DNA from 3 places in the Rhizobium sp. YJ-22 genome. Region 1 is predicted to be linked to each of the others. Evidence: predicted binding sites of a transcription regulator. Region 1 holds the regulator's gene; each other region holds the start of a gene.
The links. The regulator LexA, encoded in region 1, represses DNA repair genes until DNA is damaged. The targets are predictions, from matches to a motif close to TGTTCNNNNTGTGTTCNG.
Positions count from the first base shown of each region.

Region 2: the regulator LexA is predicted to act here: its motif matches at 1,633-1,650, upstream of P7F60_RS05910 (ribonuclease).
Region 3: the regulator LexA is predicted to act here: its motif matches at 2,695-2,712, upstream of P7F60_RS14465 (metallopeptidase family protein).

Region 1 covers NZ_JARRIR010000002.1:13,369-18,073, reverse strand. The annotation lists gene P7F60_RS04555 (nitrite/sulfite reductase) at 1-43, shown strand, start outside; gene P7F60_RS04550 (DUF934 domain-containing protein) at 54-566, shown strand; gene P7F60_RS04545 (ferredoxin--NADP reductase) at 713-1,525, shown strand; gene lexA (transcriptional repressor LexA) at 1,717-2,448, shown strand; gene P7F60_RS04535 (ComEC/Rec2 family competence protein) at 2,429-4,705, opposite strand.
Region 2 covers NZ_JARRIR010000002.1:281,185-285,889, reverse strand. The annotation lists gene P7F60_RS05920 (DMT family transporter) at 1-556, opposite strand, end outside; gene P7F60_RS05915 (alpha/beta hydrolase) at 553-1,509, opposite strand; gene P7F60_RS05910 (ribonuclease) at 1,664-2,389, shown strand; gene ettA (energy-dependent translational throttle protein EttA) at 2,480-4,129, shown strand; gene P7F60_RS05900 (metalloregulator ArsR/SmtB family transcription factor) at 4,273-4,705, shown strand, end outside.
Region 3 covers NZ_JARRIR010000005.1:278,911-283,615, forward strand. The annotation lists gene P7F60_RS14450 (error-prone DNA polymerase) at 1-249, opposite strand, end outside; gene P7F60_RS14455 (DNA polymerase Y family protein) at 246-1,721, opposite strand; gene P7F60_RS14460 (hypothetical protein) at 1,693-2,631, opposite strand; gene P7F60_RS14465 (metallopeptidase family protein) at 2,836-3,276, shown strand; gene P7F60_RS14470 (DUF1737 domain-containing protein) at 3,456-3,662, opposite strand; gene P7F60_RS14475 (CoA ester lyase) at 3,659-4,570, opposite strand; gene P7F60_RS14480 (hypothetical protein) at 4,685-4,705, shown strand, end outside.

The sequences.
Region 1 (4,705 bases):
CAAGGATGCGCTCTATGGCGGCAATGCCGCCGAAGCGGCTTGAGGAGGCGACCATGATCAAGATCTGGAGAGAAACCGGCTTTATCGCCAACGATCCCTGGGTGATCGAGACCGACGAGGTGAAGGCTGCTGGCGAGCAGCGGCCGCTGCTGTCGCTGGATGGGCTGGTCGCCCGCGCGAACGAAAGCAATGATGTCGGCCTCGGCGTCGTCATCACGCCGTTTGACGATGTCGCCCGGCTGGAGCCTTATCTTTCTCGGCTGGAGATCGTTGCCGTCTCCTTCCCGGCTTTCAACGACGGCAGGGCTTTCAGCCAGGCCTCGCTGCTGCGCGCCCGTCTCGGCTACACCAACGAGCTGCGTGCCGTCGGCGACATATTGATCGACCAGATTCCACTGATGCTGCGCGTCGGCATCGACAGCTTCGCGGTTAGCAATCCGACCGCGCTGAAGCGTTTGGAAGAGAGGCGTCTGCCAGGTATACCGCACTACTATCAGCCGACCGCGCAGGCGGCAGAAGCCGGCGAGACCTATAGCTGGCGGCGCAAGCCATCGCCGGCGGCGTGATGCCGCATGGTAAAACCTTAACGGGTGAGATAGGTATTTCCCACCAGTCAGCATTCACGAAAATGCATTCCTTCTCTTGTGCCGGATCTTGTATTATCGGCACAGTGGTTTTTTGAGAAGCAGAAGACGAGAAGCAGGAAGACAGGATGAACGCTCCCGCACGCAATGAGGAATTCGCTGAATCGATCCCCGCCGGCGTTTATGCTGAGACGGTTCTGAGCGTTCAGCATTACACCGATCGTCTGTTCCGATTCCGCATGACGCGTCCGGCGGGCTTCCGGTTTCGTTCGGGTGAGTTCGCCATGATCGGCCTGATGGTCGAAGGCAAGCCGATTTATCGCGCCTATTCCATTGCCAGCCCGTCTTGGGATGAGGAACTGGAATTCTTCTCGATCAAGGTGCCGGACGGTCCGCTGACCTCGCATCTGCAAAAAATCCAGCCGGGCGACATCGTGCTGATGCGCAAGAAGCCGACGGGAACGCTGGTGCTCGACGCGCTGACGCCTGGTAAGCGCCTGTACATGTTCTCGACCGGCACAGGCATCGCGCCTTTCGCCAGCCTGATCCGCGACCCGGAGACCTATGAGAAGTTCGAAGAGGTCATCCTCACCCATACCTGCCGGGAAGTCGCCGAGTTGAAATACGGCCTCGACCTCGTCGAGGAAATCCGAAACGACGAGATGCTTGGCGAAATCGTCGGTGACAAGCTGCGTCTTTATTCGACGGTAACGCGCGACGACTATCCCTTCCAGGGCCGCATCACCGACCTGATTGCCAACGGCAAGCTGTTTGCCGATCTCGGCGTCCCGGCCTTCGACCCTGCGGTCGATCGCGGCATGATCTGCGGCTCGGCCGCGATGCTGAAGGACACCAAGGAACTGCTCGAAAAGGCAGGTCTCGTCGAGGGCGCCAACAACAAGCCCGGTGAATTCGTCATCGAGCGCGCTTTCGTCGGCTGAGTCGTCCGCAACCGCATTCTCCGCGCCGGCACCGAAAGATTGCCGGCGCTTTGCATTTGAGGTCGCCTTTCAGGGCGTACCCGTCATTTCCCTGCCATATTCAACACTGGATTGTGCCTGCGGCCCTTGCGGAACACAGTGGGAACAGATAGTGTTCGTTCTGTATTTGTTTCACGAATCTGGTGGGTGCTATGCTGACGCGCAAGCAACAGGAACTTCTGCTCTTCATCCATGAGCGGATGAAGGAATCCGGCGTGCCGCCGTCTTTCGACGAGATGAAGGACGCCCTGGAACTGGCCTCCAAGTCGGGCATCCATCGCTTGATCACAGCGCTGGAGGAGCGCGGTTTCATCCGCCGACTGCCGAACCGGGCGCGGGCGCTGGAGGTCATCAAGTTGCCGGAGGCCTATTCGGCGACGGCCGCCCAGCCACGGCGCGGTTTTTCGCCGAGCGTCATCGAGGGCAGCCTTGGCAAGCCGGCGTCTTCCGCACCTGCGGTCGCGAAGCCGGCGACGCCGGCCCTGCCTGAGGCGGCCAATTCCGTCTCCGTGCCGGTCATGGGTCGTATCGCTGCCGGCGTGCCGATTTCGGCAATCCAGAACAACACCCATGAGATCGTCGTGCCGATGCAGATGGTCGGGCAGGGCGAGCATTACGCTCTGGAGGTCAAGGGCGACTCGATGATCGAGGCCGGTATTCTCGACGGCGATACGGTCATCATTCGCAACACCAACAGTGCAACCCCTGGCGATATCGTCGTGGCGCTGGTGGACGACGAAGAAGCGACGCTGAAACGTTTCCGCCGCAAGGGCGCCTCTATCGCGCTGGAAGCGGCAAACCCGTCTTACGAGACCCGGATTTTCTCCTCCGACCGCGTCAAGGTGCAGGGCAAGCTGGTCGGCCTCATCCGCCGCTATCACTGAGCAACGAGCGAATCTCCGCCGGCAGACGGTGCGTATAATCATCATCGCGCCAGGAATAGGCGCGGTGCTGCGTCCAGGCCCGCCGGTTTTCGGGATCGAAAGCGGGGCGGATGCGTAAAGCCTGGCGGGCATCGACGGCGAAGGTGATTTCCACCGCGCCGGTCTGTCGCAGGGTTTCGCTGTCCAGGACGGTTGCGCCGGAGCGGCAGCGGGCGAATTTGGCGCGGGTCGGTGTGACAATCAGGCGGGCATTGTCGCAGGCAAAACCAATGTAGCGACCGTCTTCCAGCACCATGACCGGGCCGATGGCCGTTTTCGCCAGGCACCATTTCTGGCGGACACAGGCGAAACGACGATCCGCGCTCGTTTCCATGATTTGCTGGCGCAGCATGTCGGCATCGACCAATTCGTCTTCATCCAGTGGCTGCTTGCGTCGCTCCGACCAAGGTCCTTTGGCCGGGAAGGCGCTGTCGAGTTGCTCCGGAGGACCATGGGTATGGATGGTGAGAGCGCGGCGCCATTGGTCGAAGATGAAAGCGCTGGGCTTGCGGCGGTTGCTGTTCAGAGTGTCGCCGTCCAGCAACGCGACCAGCCTGCCATCCTCTGAAATAAGGAGATCGGGCTTTTGCGGGGTTGCCAGCAGGCTGGTGGCCAGCGCCAGCAGGAAGAGGGCGGTGCCGATGTGGCGCAGCCGTGTACGCAGCAGTAGGAACAGCACCATCCCAGCGACGGCGAGCGGCAGGAACAGCGGCGGCTGGCGGCCGATGATCAGTTCTCCGCCCCAGCTTGCCACCGTCTTGGCGATGGTGATGACGATGCCGAGACCCCAGCCCATGACAGCGATCGGCCATTCGTCGAGACCGAAGGGCATCAGCAACATGCCGATCAAGCCAGCCGGCATGACGACGAATGAGATGACCGGCATGGCGGCGAGATTGGCGGCAAGTCCGTAGGTGGCCAGCTTGTGAAAGTGTTCGATGGAGAAAACCGATGTCGAGAGACTGCCGATCAGCGAGGTGAGGAAGACACTGGCGACGAAATTCCAAGTTTCCGTGGCGATGCCGGACACGGGGAGTCTCGCAGGCTCGCGACCGGCGGAGTGGCCGCTCCAGAGATTGTAGCCGGAGACCAGCGCCAGGGTTGCGGCAAAGGACATCTGGAAACTGGGCCCCATGATTTCCGAGGGCGCCATGGCCATGATGACGATGGCCGAAAGCGCGACATTACGCAGGCTGATCGACGGGCGGTCTACCAGGACGGCGATCAGCAGGATGGCCATCATCAGGAAGGCGCGCTCGGCGGAGACCGCAAAACCCGAGACGAGGTAATAGGCGCAGACCATGATGAGCGCGCCGGCGGCGGCGAATTTCTTTATTGGATAGCGCTGGCTGAAGCCGGGGAACAGGGAGAAGATCGAGCGGACACCAACGAAGAAGATGCCGGCGGCAAGCGCCATGTTCAGCCCGGAAATGGCGATGATGTGGGCAAGCCCGGAGAGGCGCAGCGCTTCGGTCGTTCCCTCCGACATCGCCCGCCTTTCGTCGGTGACGATGGCGGCTGCAAAGGCACCGGCATCGCCGGGCACGATTGCGCGAATGCGGTCGCCGATGCCGCTGCGCAGGTCGAAGAAGAACAGGGTGATGGATTGAATGAAGCCGGGGCGGCGGGCGGCGCCAGACGGTTCGGCGACCTCCGGTTTGCCGAGCCAGAAGCCATAGGCGCCGATGCCGTCGAAATAGGCGGAGAAAGCGAAATCATTGAGGCCAGGCAGGGCTGGACCGGAGGGTGGCGACAGCCGCGCCCGGCCCTTGACCACGGTTCCGGTTTCGAATGGCGCCGGCTGGCCGCGCATCAGCAGCGATACCTGCTCGGGTGGCCGTTTCAAGCGGGGTTTTTCAGTGTCGAGGATGTGGACGAGATAGCGCCAGCGGCCTGCGCCCGCAGCCTCCCGTCGGTCGATGCGGGCGGTCACGGTCGCTGTAACAGGAGAATCGAGAATAACGGTCTGCAGGCGCCAGCTTTCGGCCGCCGCCAGAACTCCGCCGCCGAGGATCAGGGCGGCCGCCCAAGCCATGCGGCGGTTTATGCCGGCGGCATGGCGCAGTTTCGTCGCCAGCAAGGCGCAGGCGAGAAGTCCGGCGAGCAGCACCCAGAGCGGCGGCTCGACGCCGACGGCGAACCAGCAGGCGGCTCCGATTCCCAGGAGCACAGGAACGAACAGAAAGATTCGACCGTGATCGCCTTCCTCTTGCAGCAT
Region 2 (4,705 bases), 270 kb from region 1:
CCCGATGCGCCCGCAATCGCGTCATGATCGCGAAGATCGCCACGCAGAAGGCCGTCACCACCGGAAGCAGCGCCACCGGCCCGACCTCGCCGAAACTTGGCTGGATGATCAGCAGCGCACCGAGAAAGCCGACGCCGCAGGCCGTATACCGCCGCCAGCCGATCGTTTCCCCGAGAAAGATACTGGAAAGGATGGTCAAAATCATCGGTTCGACAAAAAAGATGGCGATGGCATCGGCCACTTCCATATGGCGCAACGTTGTGACGAAGGAAATCATAGAGAGCGCCAGCACCCCGCCGCGAATGGCGTGAAAGCCGGCCTGGCTCAGGCGAATTTCGCGCCAGCTTCCGCGCCACAGCATGAAAGGCAGCATGAAGCTCGATTGCAGGACAAAACGCACGAAGGCGACCGCCGTCGACGACAGATGCGCGGTCGCGAGCTTGGAGAAGATGTCGATCAGCGGTGCGATCAGCACACCGGCGAGCATCAGCGCCATGCCGGTCATCACACCGCCGTTCAGCGATGCCGCCCGCTCCGTGTCCGTCTGGACCGTCATGCCTCCGTCCCGCCTTTTCCTCCCTGTCGGCCGCAGACCTGATTGCACCAGGCCGCGAAGTCCGACACCGCGGTCTCCCATCCGATCTCGTTCAGCGTCTCGTGGCGCATGCCGGACAGGATGTGAGAGCTGATATTCGAGATTGCGTGCATTTTCAATCGATTCCCGAGCCAGATCATGCTGGCGCCGCCATCGGTGGCCGGATCGGCGTCGCCGCCGAGCAGATGCACCGGAAGATCGCGGGCTTGCGGCGCTGCACGCAGCCGCGCGGGCAGGCGGCCGATCAGGGCGAATATATCGAGCCACAGCGAGACGCTGGCATCGAAGCCGCATAGCGGATCGGCGATATAGGCGGCTACTTCGGCATCGTCGCGCGATAGCCAGTCGAAGGGCGTTTTCGCGTTTTCGATCGCCTTTGCCCAGGCCTGGAAGGTCAGGCGCGGCAGCATGTCGCTGGGGACATCCGAGCCCTTGAACATGCGCTCGAGCTTCAGAATGAATGTCGCCGCCGGCACCCGCAAGCCGCCGCGCGCATCCGCATTCCAGACGGCCAGTGCGGCGAATGCATGTGGATGGGCCAGCGCGGCATCCAGCGCGATCAATCCACCCATGGAATGGCCGAAGAGGATGACCGGTAGATCGCCATGTCGTTCCCATGCCAGTTCGCGGATCGCCAGCACATCGGCGATGACGATATCCGCGCCGCCATGCTGGGCAAAGCGTCCCAGCGGCGCGCCCGGCGCGGTGGTTTCGCCGTGGCCACGATGGTCGTGGGCATAGACATGATACCCGGCGGCAGCCATCGTCGCCGCAAAGCGCGCGTAGCGGCGCGCATGTTCGGCCAGGCCATGGCAGATGAGGAGGATGCCGCGGGCCGCGCCTGCGGCCGCTTCGTGATGCCAGGCGATGGCGGCGCCATCCGGCCGCCATAGGCGGCGTGTCTCGGCGAACATGCGTTTCCTCCCCTTGCCGTGCGCGAGGGAAAAGCATTCTGCCGGCAAAGGCAAGGCATGTGGCGGAAATGGTTCGCGTCAGGCGCGAATTTCGGTTGCGCATGGACGCGCCATGTGATTATTTGATCCTGTTTTGTTCTTCATGGAGATGTTCATGCGGATCGTATGGCTGGCGCTTTGCGGCATCGCCTTTCTGTGCCTGTCTTGCCGCTCCTCGCTGGCCAGGGACGGGCGCACGACATTCATCCTCGCAGCAAGCTGGCAACCGGCTTTCTGCGAAGGGCGCAATACGTTGCCGGAATGCCGCTCGCAGACGGCGGACCGCGACGATGCCTCGCGCTTTTCCCTGCATGGCCTTTGGCGCATGCGGCAATCCTATTGCGGCGTGGCCGAAGCGGACAAGGCGCGCGACAAGCAACGTGGATGGCTGGCGCTGCCGCCTGTCGCCCTGCCGGAGGCGCTCGCCGGAAGACTGGCCAGGCTGATGCCCGGCGCCCAGTCCGGCCTCGACCGCCATGAATGGCTCAAGCACGGCACCTGCTCGAACCTCGACCAGAGCAGCTATTTCGGCCTGTCCGTTTCGTTGATGGAGGAGCTGAATGCCTCCGCGGTCGGCCAACTGTTCCGGGACAGGATCGGCAAGCTGGTCCGCGAAGCCGAGGTGAAGGCTGCCTTCGCGCAGGCGTTTGGCGCTGGTGCCGGCGAGCGGGTGCGCATGAGCTGCCGCGAGGATGGCGGCCGGAGGCTGGTGGTGGAGCTGACCATCGGCCTCGGGGGCGAGCTGAAGGGGGATGCCGGGCTTGCCGAACGGATCGCCGCGGCCGGCACCACCAAGTTCGGTTGTCCCGAAGGCGAGGTGGACGCGGCGGGTTTCCAATAGGGGCGAGGACGTTTGGTGATTGCCCGCGTGGCGCATTTCGCCTACATAGCGGCAAATCCCCTTTTCCCCTCCTGCGGAGTGATTGTCCCGATGGCACGCCAGTTCATCTATCACATGGCCGGTCTGAACAAGGCTTACGGCCCGAAGAAGATCCTCGAAAACATCCACCTGTCCTTCTACCCGGATGCCAAGATCGGCATCCTCGGCCCGAACGGCGCCGGTAAGTCGACCGTGCTCAAGATCATGGCCGGCCTCGACAAGGAATGGACGGGCGAAGCCTGGCTCGCCGATGGCGCCACCCTTGGCTATCTGGCGCAGGAGCCGCAGCTCGACGAGTCGCTGAACGTGCTCGGCAACGTCATGGAAGGGGTGGCCGACAAGAAGGCGATCCTCGACCGCTACAACGAGCTGATGATGAACTATTCAGACGAGACGGCGGAAGAGGGCGCCAAGCTCCAGGACATCATCGACAGCCAGAACCTGTGGGATCTGGAAAGCCAGGTCGAAATGGCCATGGACGCGCTGCGCTGCCCGCCGGGCGATGCGACCATCGACAATCTATCCGGCGGTGAAAAGCGCCGCGTCGCGCTCTGCCAGCTGCTGCTGCGCCAGCCCGACCTGCTGCTGCTCGACGAACCGACCAACCATCTCGACGCCGAGACAATCGCCTGGCTGGAAAAGCACCTGCGCGAATATCCGGGCGCCATCCTGATGGTCACCCACGACCGCTACTTCCTCGACAACGTTACCGGCTGGATCCTCGAACTCGACCGTGGCCGCGGCATCCCCTACGAGGGCAACTATTCCGCCTACCTGACCGCCAAGGCCAAGCGCATGGCGCAGGAAGACCGCGAAGAGGGCGCCCGCCAGAAGGCGCTGTCGCGCGAGCAGGAATGGATCGCCTCCAGCCCGAAGGCGCGCCAGGCCAAGTCCAAGGCCCGTATCCGCGCCTATGACGAACTGGTCAAGGCCGCCGAAGATCGTCGTCCCGGCGAAGCCCAGATCATCATCCCGGTCGGCGAACGCCTCGGCCAAGTGGTCATCGAGGCCGAAAACCTCACCAAGTCCTATGGCGACCGCGTGCTGTTCGAAGACCTAACCCTGAAGCTGCCGCCCGGCGGCATCGTCGGCGTCATCGGCCCGAACGGCGCCGGCAAGACGACGCTGTTCCGCCTGATCACTGGCCAGGAGAAGCCCGATAGCGGCGAAATCCGCATCGGCGATACGGTGCATCTCGGTTATGTCGACCAGAGCCGCGACTCGCTCGACGGCAGCAAGACCGTCTGGGAAGAAATCTCCGGCGGCAACGACATCATCAAGCTCGGCAAGCACGAGATGAATTCGCGCGCCTATTGCGGCGCCTTCAACTTCAAGGGCGGCGACCAGCAGCAGAAGGTCGCCAACCTCTCGGGCGGTCAGCGCAACCGCGTGCATCTCGCCAAGATGCTGAAGGCCGGCGGCAACGTTCTCCTGCTCGACGAACCGACCAACGACCTCGACACCGAAACGCTCGCGGCTCTCGAAGACGCGCTGGAAAACTTCGCCGGCTGCGCCGTCATCATCAGCCACGATCGCATGTTCCTCGACCGCCTGGCGACGCATATCCTCGCTTTCGAAGGCGACAGCCATGTCGAATGGTTCGAAGGCAACTTCGAGGACTATGAAAAGGACAAGATCCGCCGCCTCGGCCCCGACGCCGTCAACCCGAAGCGCGTCACCTACAAGCGCTTGACCCGCTAAGCGGTGCTTGCAGCGCAGCGAAACGAAACCCCGGCCTTGCCGGGGTTTTTTGTTATGGGCACCATGGCAAGGCGGGGGAATTCCCTCTTGCGCATCGTGAATTAATCACATAAAGATATCTTTATGTCTTGATTGGATGAAAGATGAAGAAGCTGACGACCTTCGGGCTGGACAATCTGGTGGATATTCTGAAGGCGGCGGCCGAGCCGACGCGGCTGCGCCTGCTGGCGCTGCTCGCCGAGGGCGACCTCACCGTCTCCGATCTCACCGAGATCCTCGGCCAGTCGCAGCCGCGCATTTCCCGTCACCTGAAGCTTCTGGCGGAAGCGGGCATCGTCGACCGTTACCAGGAGGGCGCCTGGGCCTATTTCGGCTTCCGCCGCGATGCCAGCGCCGCAGCGCTGGCCCGCACCATCCTCGCTGCCACTGCGCCTGACGACAGCGTGCTGCAACGGGACGGCGAGCGACTGGCGGCGGTCAAGCGCCAGCGTTCGGAGCGGGCGCAGGCCTATTTCAGCCGCAACGCCTCCGAATGGGACGAACTGCGCCGCCTGCATGTCAGCGACGCCGACATCG
Region 3 (4,705 bases), on a different contig from region 1:
CAGCCGCGCGCCCGGCTGGAACGGCACCGGCGGCAGCGGCTTCTTGTCCCTGCCCGCCCCGTTTTTCGGATCGGTGAGCGCCTTCGCCTGCATATGGGCGCGCACCACCCCGGCGACGGAATTGCGGTCGGCGATGGCAAGGCCCGCAAGCCCCAGCGCAGAAGCGGCGATCACCATCTCCTCCGGCCGGGACGCGCCCTCCAGGAAGGAAAAATTGCTGCGCGCGCCGATCTCGCAAAAATCCGTCATGCGAACACCCCGTGCATGAACCAGCGCGGCGGCGTTTCGCCATACAGCCCCTCGCGAAACAGCCAGTAGCGGCGGCCGGCCTCGTCCTCGATGCGGAAATAGTCGCGCGGCGGGGCGGTCTCGCCATCGACCCACCATTCGGCGCCGATGCGCTCCGGCCCTTCGGCGCGGCGCACCTGATGCTGGGTTCGCCGCCAGCGGAACAGGATCGGCGGGCCGTCCGGCACCGGCGCGATGGCCTCCATCAGTTCCGGCCGCGCAAACAGCCTGAAAGGCCGCTCCAGCCGCAGCGGCGCATGGTTTTGCGAAACCGCCTGCGTCGCTCCCGCCTGGAAGGCGGGGCGCAACAGGCCGGCGCGTTCGGGCAGGTGGCTTTCATGCGCCACCGGCAGCAGCAGGCAGTCCGCGCCGAACCGGGCGACGGTCTGGTCGATGAAGGCGTCGAGACTGGCCGCGCCATCGCTGCTACCTGAAAAATCCTGCTGCGCGCCGGCGAAGGTATCGGCATGCAGCACGTTGAGCCGCAGCAGCTCGAAACCGAAACCGGCATCGAGATCGTCATGCACCGCCTGAAACCGCTCGGAAAACAGCGCCGCGATGCGCTTGGGCTCACGCAAGGGCGAGGAGGCGCCGGCATGCAGGCGGAAAACCTGCCCGTCGACGCGAAACAGCAGCAGCTCGAACAGCCGCCCGCCCAACCCATGCGTTTCCAGTTGCGGCTTCAGCGCCACGGCGAGCTTGGCCGAGAGCGCCATCAGATCCTCCTCGCCGGTGACCGGCTCGGCCAGCTTGCGCTCCACCGACAGGCGGGCCAGCGGCCGGCGCGGCGAGATCGGCTCGTCTTCTTGCCCGAGCGCCTGGTCGAGGCGCAGCACCACGTCCGGCCCGAAGCGGCGCGTCAGCGGTGCACGCGGCAGGGCCAGCAGATCGCCCACCTGCCGCAGGCCGAGCCTTGCGAGCCGAGCCACGGTGTCCGGCGACAGCCGCAGGGCATCGAGCGGCAGCGGCGTCAGCGCGGCCTCGGCCTCCTCCACGCCGATCACCCCGCCGCCCCCATGACGGGCAATGGCGCAGGACAGGCCCGGCGAAGCGGCAATGGCGCCGCGCGCATCGAGGCCGAACTGCTTGAGGCGGGCCAGCACATCCTGTAACAACGCGTCCTCGCCGCCGAACAGATGGGCGCAGCCGGTGATATCGAGAAACAGGCCGGCGCGGCCGTCGATCGCCACCAGCGGCGTATAGCGATCGCACCAGTCGGCAATGGCGGCGAGGAAGCGGGCATCCGCCGCCTCGTCGGCCATGGCGACATCGAGCGGCGGGCAGATGGCCTTGGCCTCGGCCAGCCCCTGCATCGGTTTCAGGCCGAGCGCCTCCGCCGCCTCGTCCAGCGCCGTCAGCCGCATGGCATTCTGCACCCGGCCGGCGCAGACCAGCGGCGGCGCCTCAGGACGCCCGGTTAAACGCCACGACATGCCCCAGCGGCTGCGCGCGATCCGGTCGGTCGGCAGATGCGGAAAATGCAGCGACAGGATGCGCTGCTGTCCCTGGCGGAAGAGCGGCAGGGCGGACGGCGTCCGCAGGTCGGAACTGGCGGGCATGGGGGTTCCACTCCAGAAGGAAATCGGTGAGGACAGGAAGGCGGCTTTTCTCGACGGCAAGCTGGAAGCGCGGATAGCCGAGGCTGCCCGGCAATGGCTTGCCGTCGCTTAGAAAACGCAAGCCGGCCGGGGCAGGGCGGATATGCAGGCGCAGTGCCGCGCTGCTTGCCTCTTCCTCACCCGCCTGGCGCAGCACGAAGATCGGCCGGCCGGCGGCGCGCGCCTTGAGGCTGAGCCGGCGGCTTTCGGTGAGACCGAAGCGGGCGGGATTGCCGCGCACTTCCAGAAGCACGGCCGCGAAGGCGCGGCTGGCAAGGGCTGCCTCGGCCAGCCACAACGCCTCGTCGATCTTCTTCGGGGCGGCATAGAGCAGCCCGACAGGAGAGAGCCCGTGATCGCCAAGGCCCTCGACATGCGGCAGGCCGGCTTCCATCGCCACCACCGGCTCGCCGATCCACAGGCAGAGCCGGCGGGCATCGGCGGCGCCAAGGCAGGCACAGAGCGCCATGGCAAAACCGCTGACGGCGCCGGCATCGCGCAGCTCGTTCCCGCGCAGTTCCACCAGGGCATCGAGCGGCAATCCACCCTGCAAGGCCTCGTCCAGCGCCGTGTGGCCGAGGGACAGCAGGGGAGGAGCCGCTTTCGGCCCTTCGCCGAAGCGGGCTTGCGGCTTTCCTGCCGTGCTGACAGGCGTTTCCACCCGGTCCGGCGCGCGGCCTTCCAATCGGGCAATGGTCTGGCGCAGGGCGCAAAGCGTCTCCCGCGCCCTGGCGTCCCCGGCCATGAGCGTGCTCCGATCTCGTTTTTCCAAAAGACAAGAGATGGGGCATCCTATAGGGCGACCCAATGTTCTCTTTCTGTTCTTATGGATTCCAGAGCCTCGCCGGAGAGTCAACACCCTTTTATGTGAATTTATTCCTGTCCGGATTTCTCCACTCGAAAAATCCGGCCAAACAGCCTATATGGGGTCAGCATACAAGGAGCAGACATGGCCCGCATCGACCAGACCGAAGATTGGCGCGAACGCCACGCGCCGACGATCAGCACCTTCGAGTCGCTGGCAATCGAGGCCTATGGAAACCTGCCGGAGGATTTCAGGGCGCTGACACGCGATCTCATCATCGAGATCGCTGATTTTCCAACCGACGACGTGTTCGAGGACATGGCGCTGGAAACGCCCTTCGACCTGCTCGGCCTGTTCGAGGGCAGGGGGATTTCCGAGCGCTTTACCTTGGAAACCGGGCAGATGCCGAACCGCATCACCCTCTATCGCCGCCCGATCATCGACTACTGGGCCGAAAACGAGGAGACCCTGGGCGACATCATCACCCACGTGCTGATCCACGAGATCGGCCACCATTTCGGTCTCAGCGACGACGACATGGAACGCATCGAGGAAAGCGCCGACCAGGCGGCCGACAGCCGGTAAGGACAAGCCTCAGATTGCTGACGCAAACCTTCTTCGTCATGCTCGGGCTTGTCCCGAGCATCTGCAACGTTTTGATTTTTCTCGATGTTGGCAGATCCTCGGCACAAGGCCGAGGATGACGCTGCGGGTGGGGCAGGGCTTGCCGGCAAACCGGATGCCGGCCAAGCGGCCTTTCCCGCTTACTGCTCGGTCAGCTTCTTGGCCGGATCGTAATCCCTGCCATGGATCGTCTTGGTGACCGCCTGGCCGCACATGACCTGGCTGGTCGTGGCATTGTAGGTGAGCGACGGCGAGCCGTGCAACTCCCAGCCATCGTTCAGCGCCGCCGTCACCCGGTGGCAGAAGGCGGCGTCGTCGGGGCCGGTCAGAAAACGGTAGAGTTTCACGCGATATCCTTTCGTGCAGAAATCTGGCGGACCTTGTGCATCAGCCGCTCGGCCTGTTCAAGATGCAGGCGCTCGACCATGCGCCCGCCGATCTCGATGACGTTGAGCGCTTCGGCACCCGGCGCGGCAAAGCCGGCGATGATCGCTTGCGCTTCCGCGATCTCGGCCTCGCCCGATGCGAAATGCCGGTTGGCGGCTTCGATCTGGGCGGGATGGATCAGCATCTTGCCGTCGAACCCCATGGCGCGGCCTTGCGCGCATTCCCCGGCAAAACCCGCCTCGTCGCGAAAATCGTTGAAGACGCTGTCGATGACGTCGAGGCCGAAGGCGCGGGCGGCGAGCACCACCTGCATCAGCCAGGGCAGGAGATAGGCGCGGCCGGGCTGCGGCAGGACGCCGGTCTCCTTGCGCAGGTCGTTGAGGCCCACCACCAGCGCATCGAGGCGGGCGCCATGGCCCTGCCGCGTGCCGGCGATGGCGCCGATCTCCAGCACCGCCCGCGGCGTCTCGACCATCGCCCAGACCCGCAAGCCTTTTGGCGCCCGCGCCCGGTCGAGCCGGGCGCAGATGCCGATGATATCGGAGGGCGTCGTCACCTTCGGCACCAGCACCGCATCGGGATTGAGCGCCAGCACCGCGTCGAGATCGGCGCCCGCATCGTCCGTATCCAGCGCATTGATGCGCACGATCCGTTCGCGCCCGCGAAGCGGCGTCTCAGCGAAGAAACGCTTCAGATTGTCGCGCGCCTCGGCCTTGCGAGCGGGCGCCACCGAATCCTCCAGGTCGAAGATCACGCCATCGCAATCCAGCCCATGCGCCTTCTGCAAGGCGCGTTCGTTGATCGCGGGCACGCTGAGCAGCGAGCGGCGCAGGCGAGGGGGAAGAGAGGCGGAAGCAATCGCGGTCATGGGATCTTTTGTGCCAAGCTTTTTCAGCGCCGGCAAGTCAACAAAATGCCATGCTGCTCTTGCAGAACCTTCATGCAGGGACCACATTCCACGGTGTAGAAAGGCTTGAAAATCATGCACAACCTCCGTTCGATC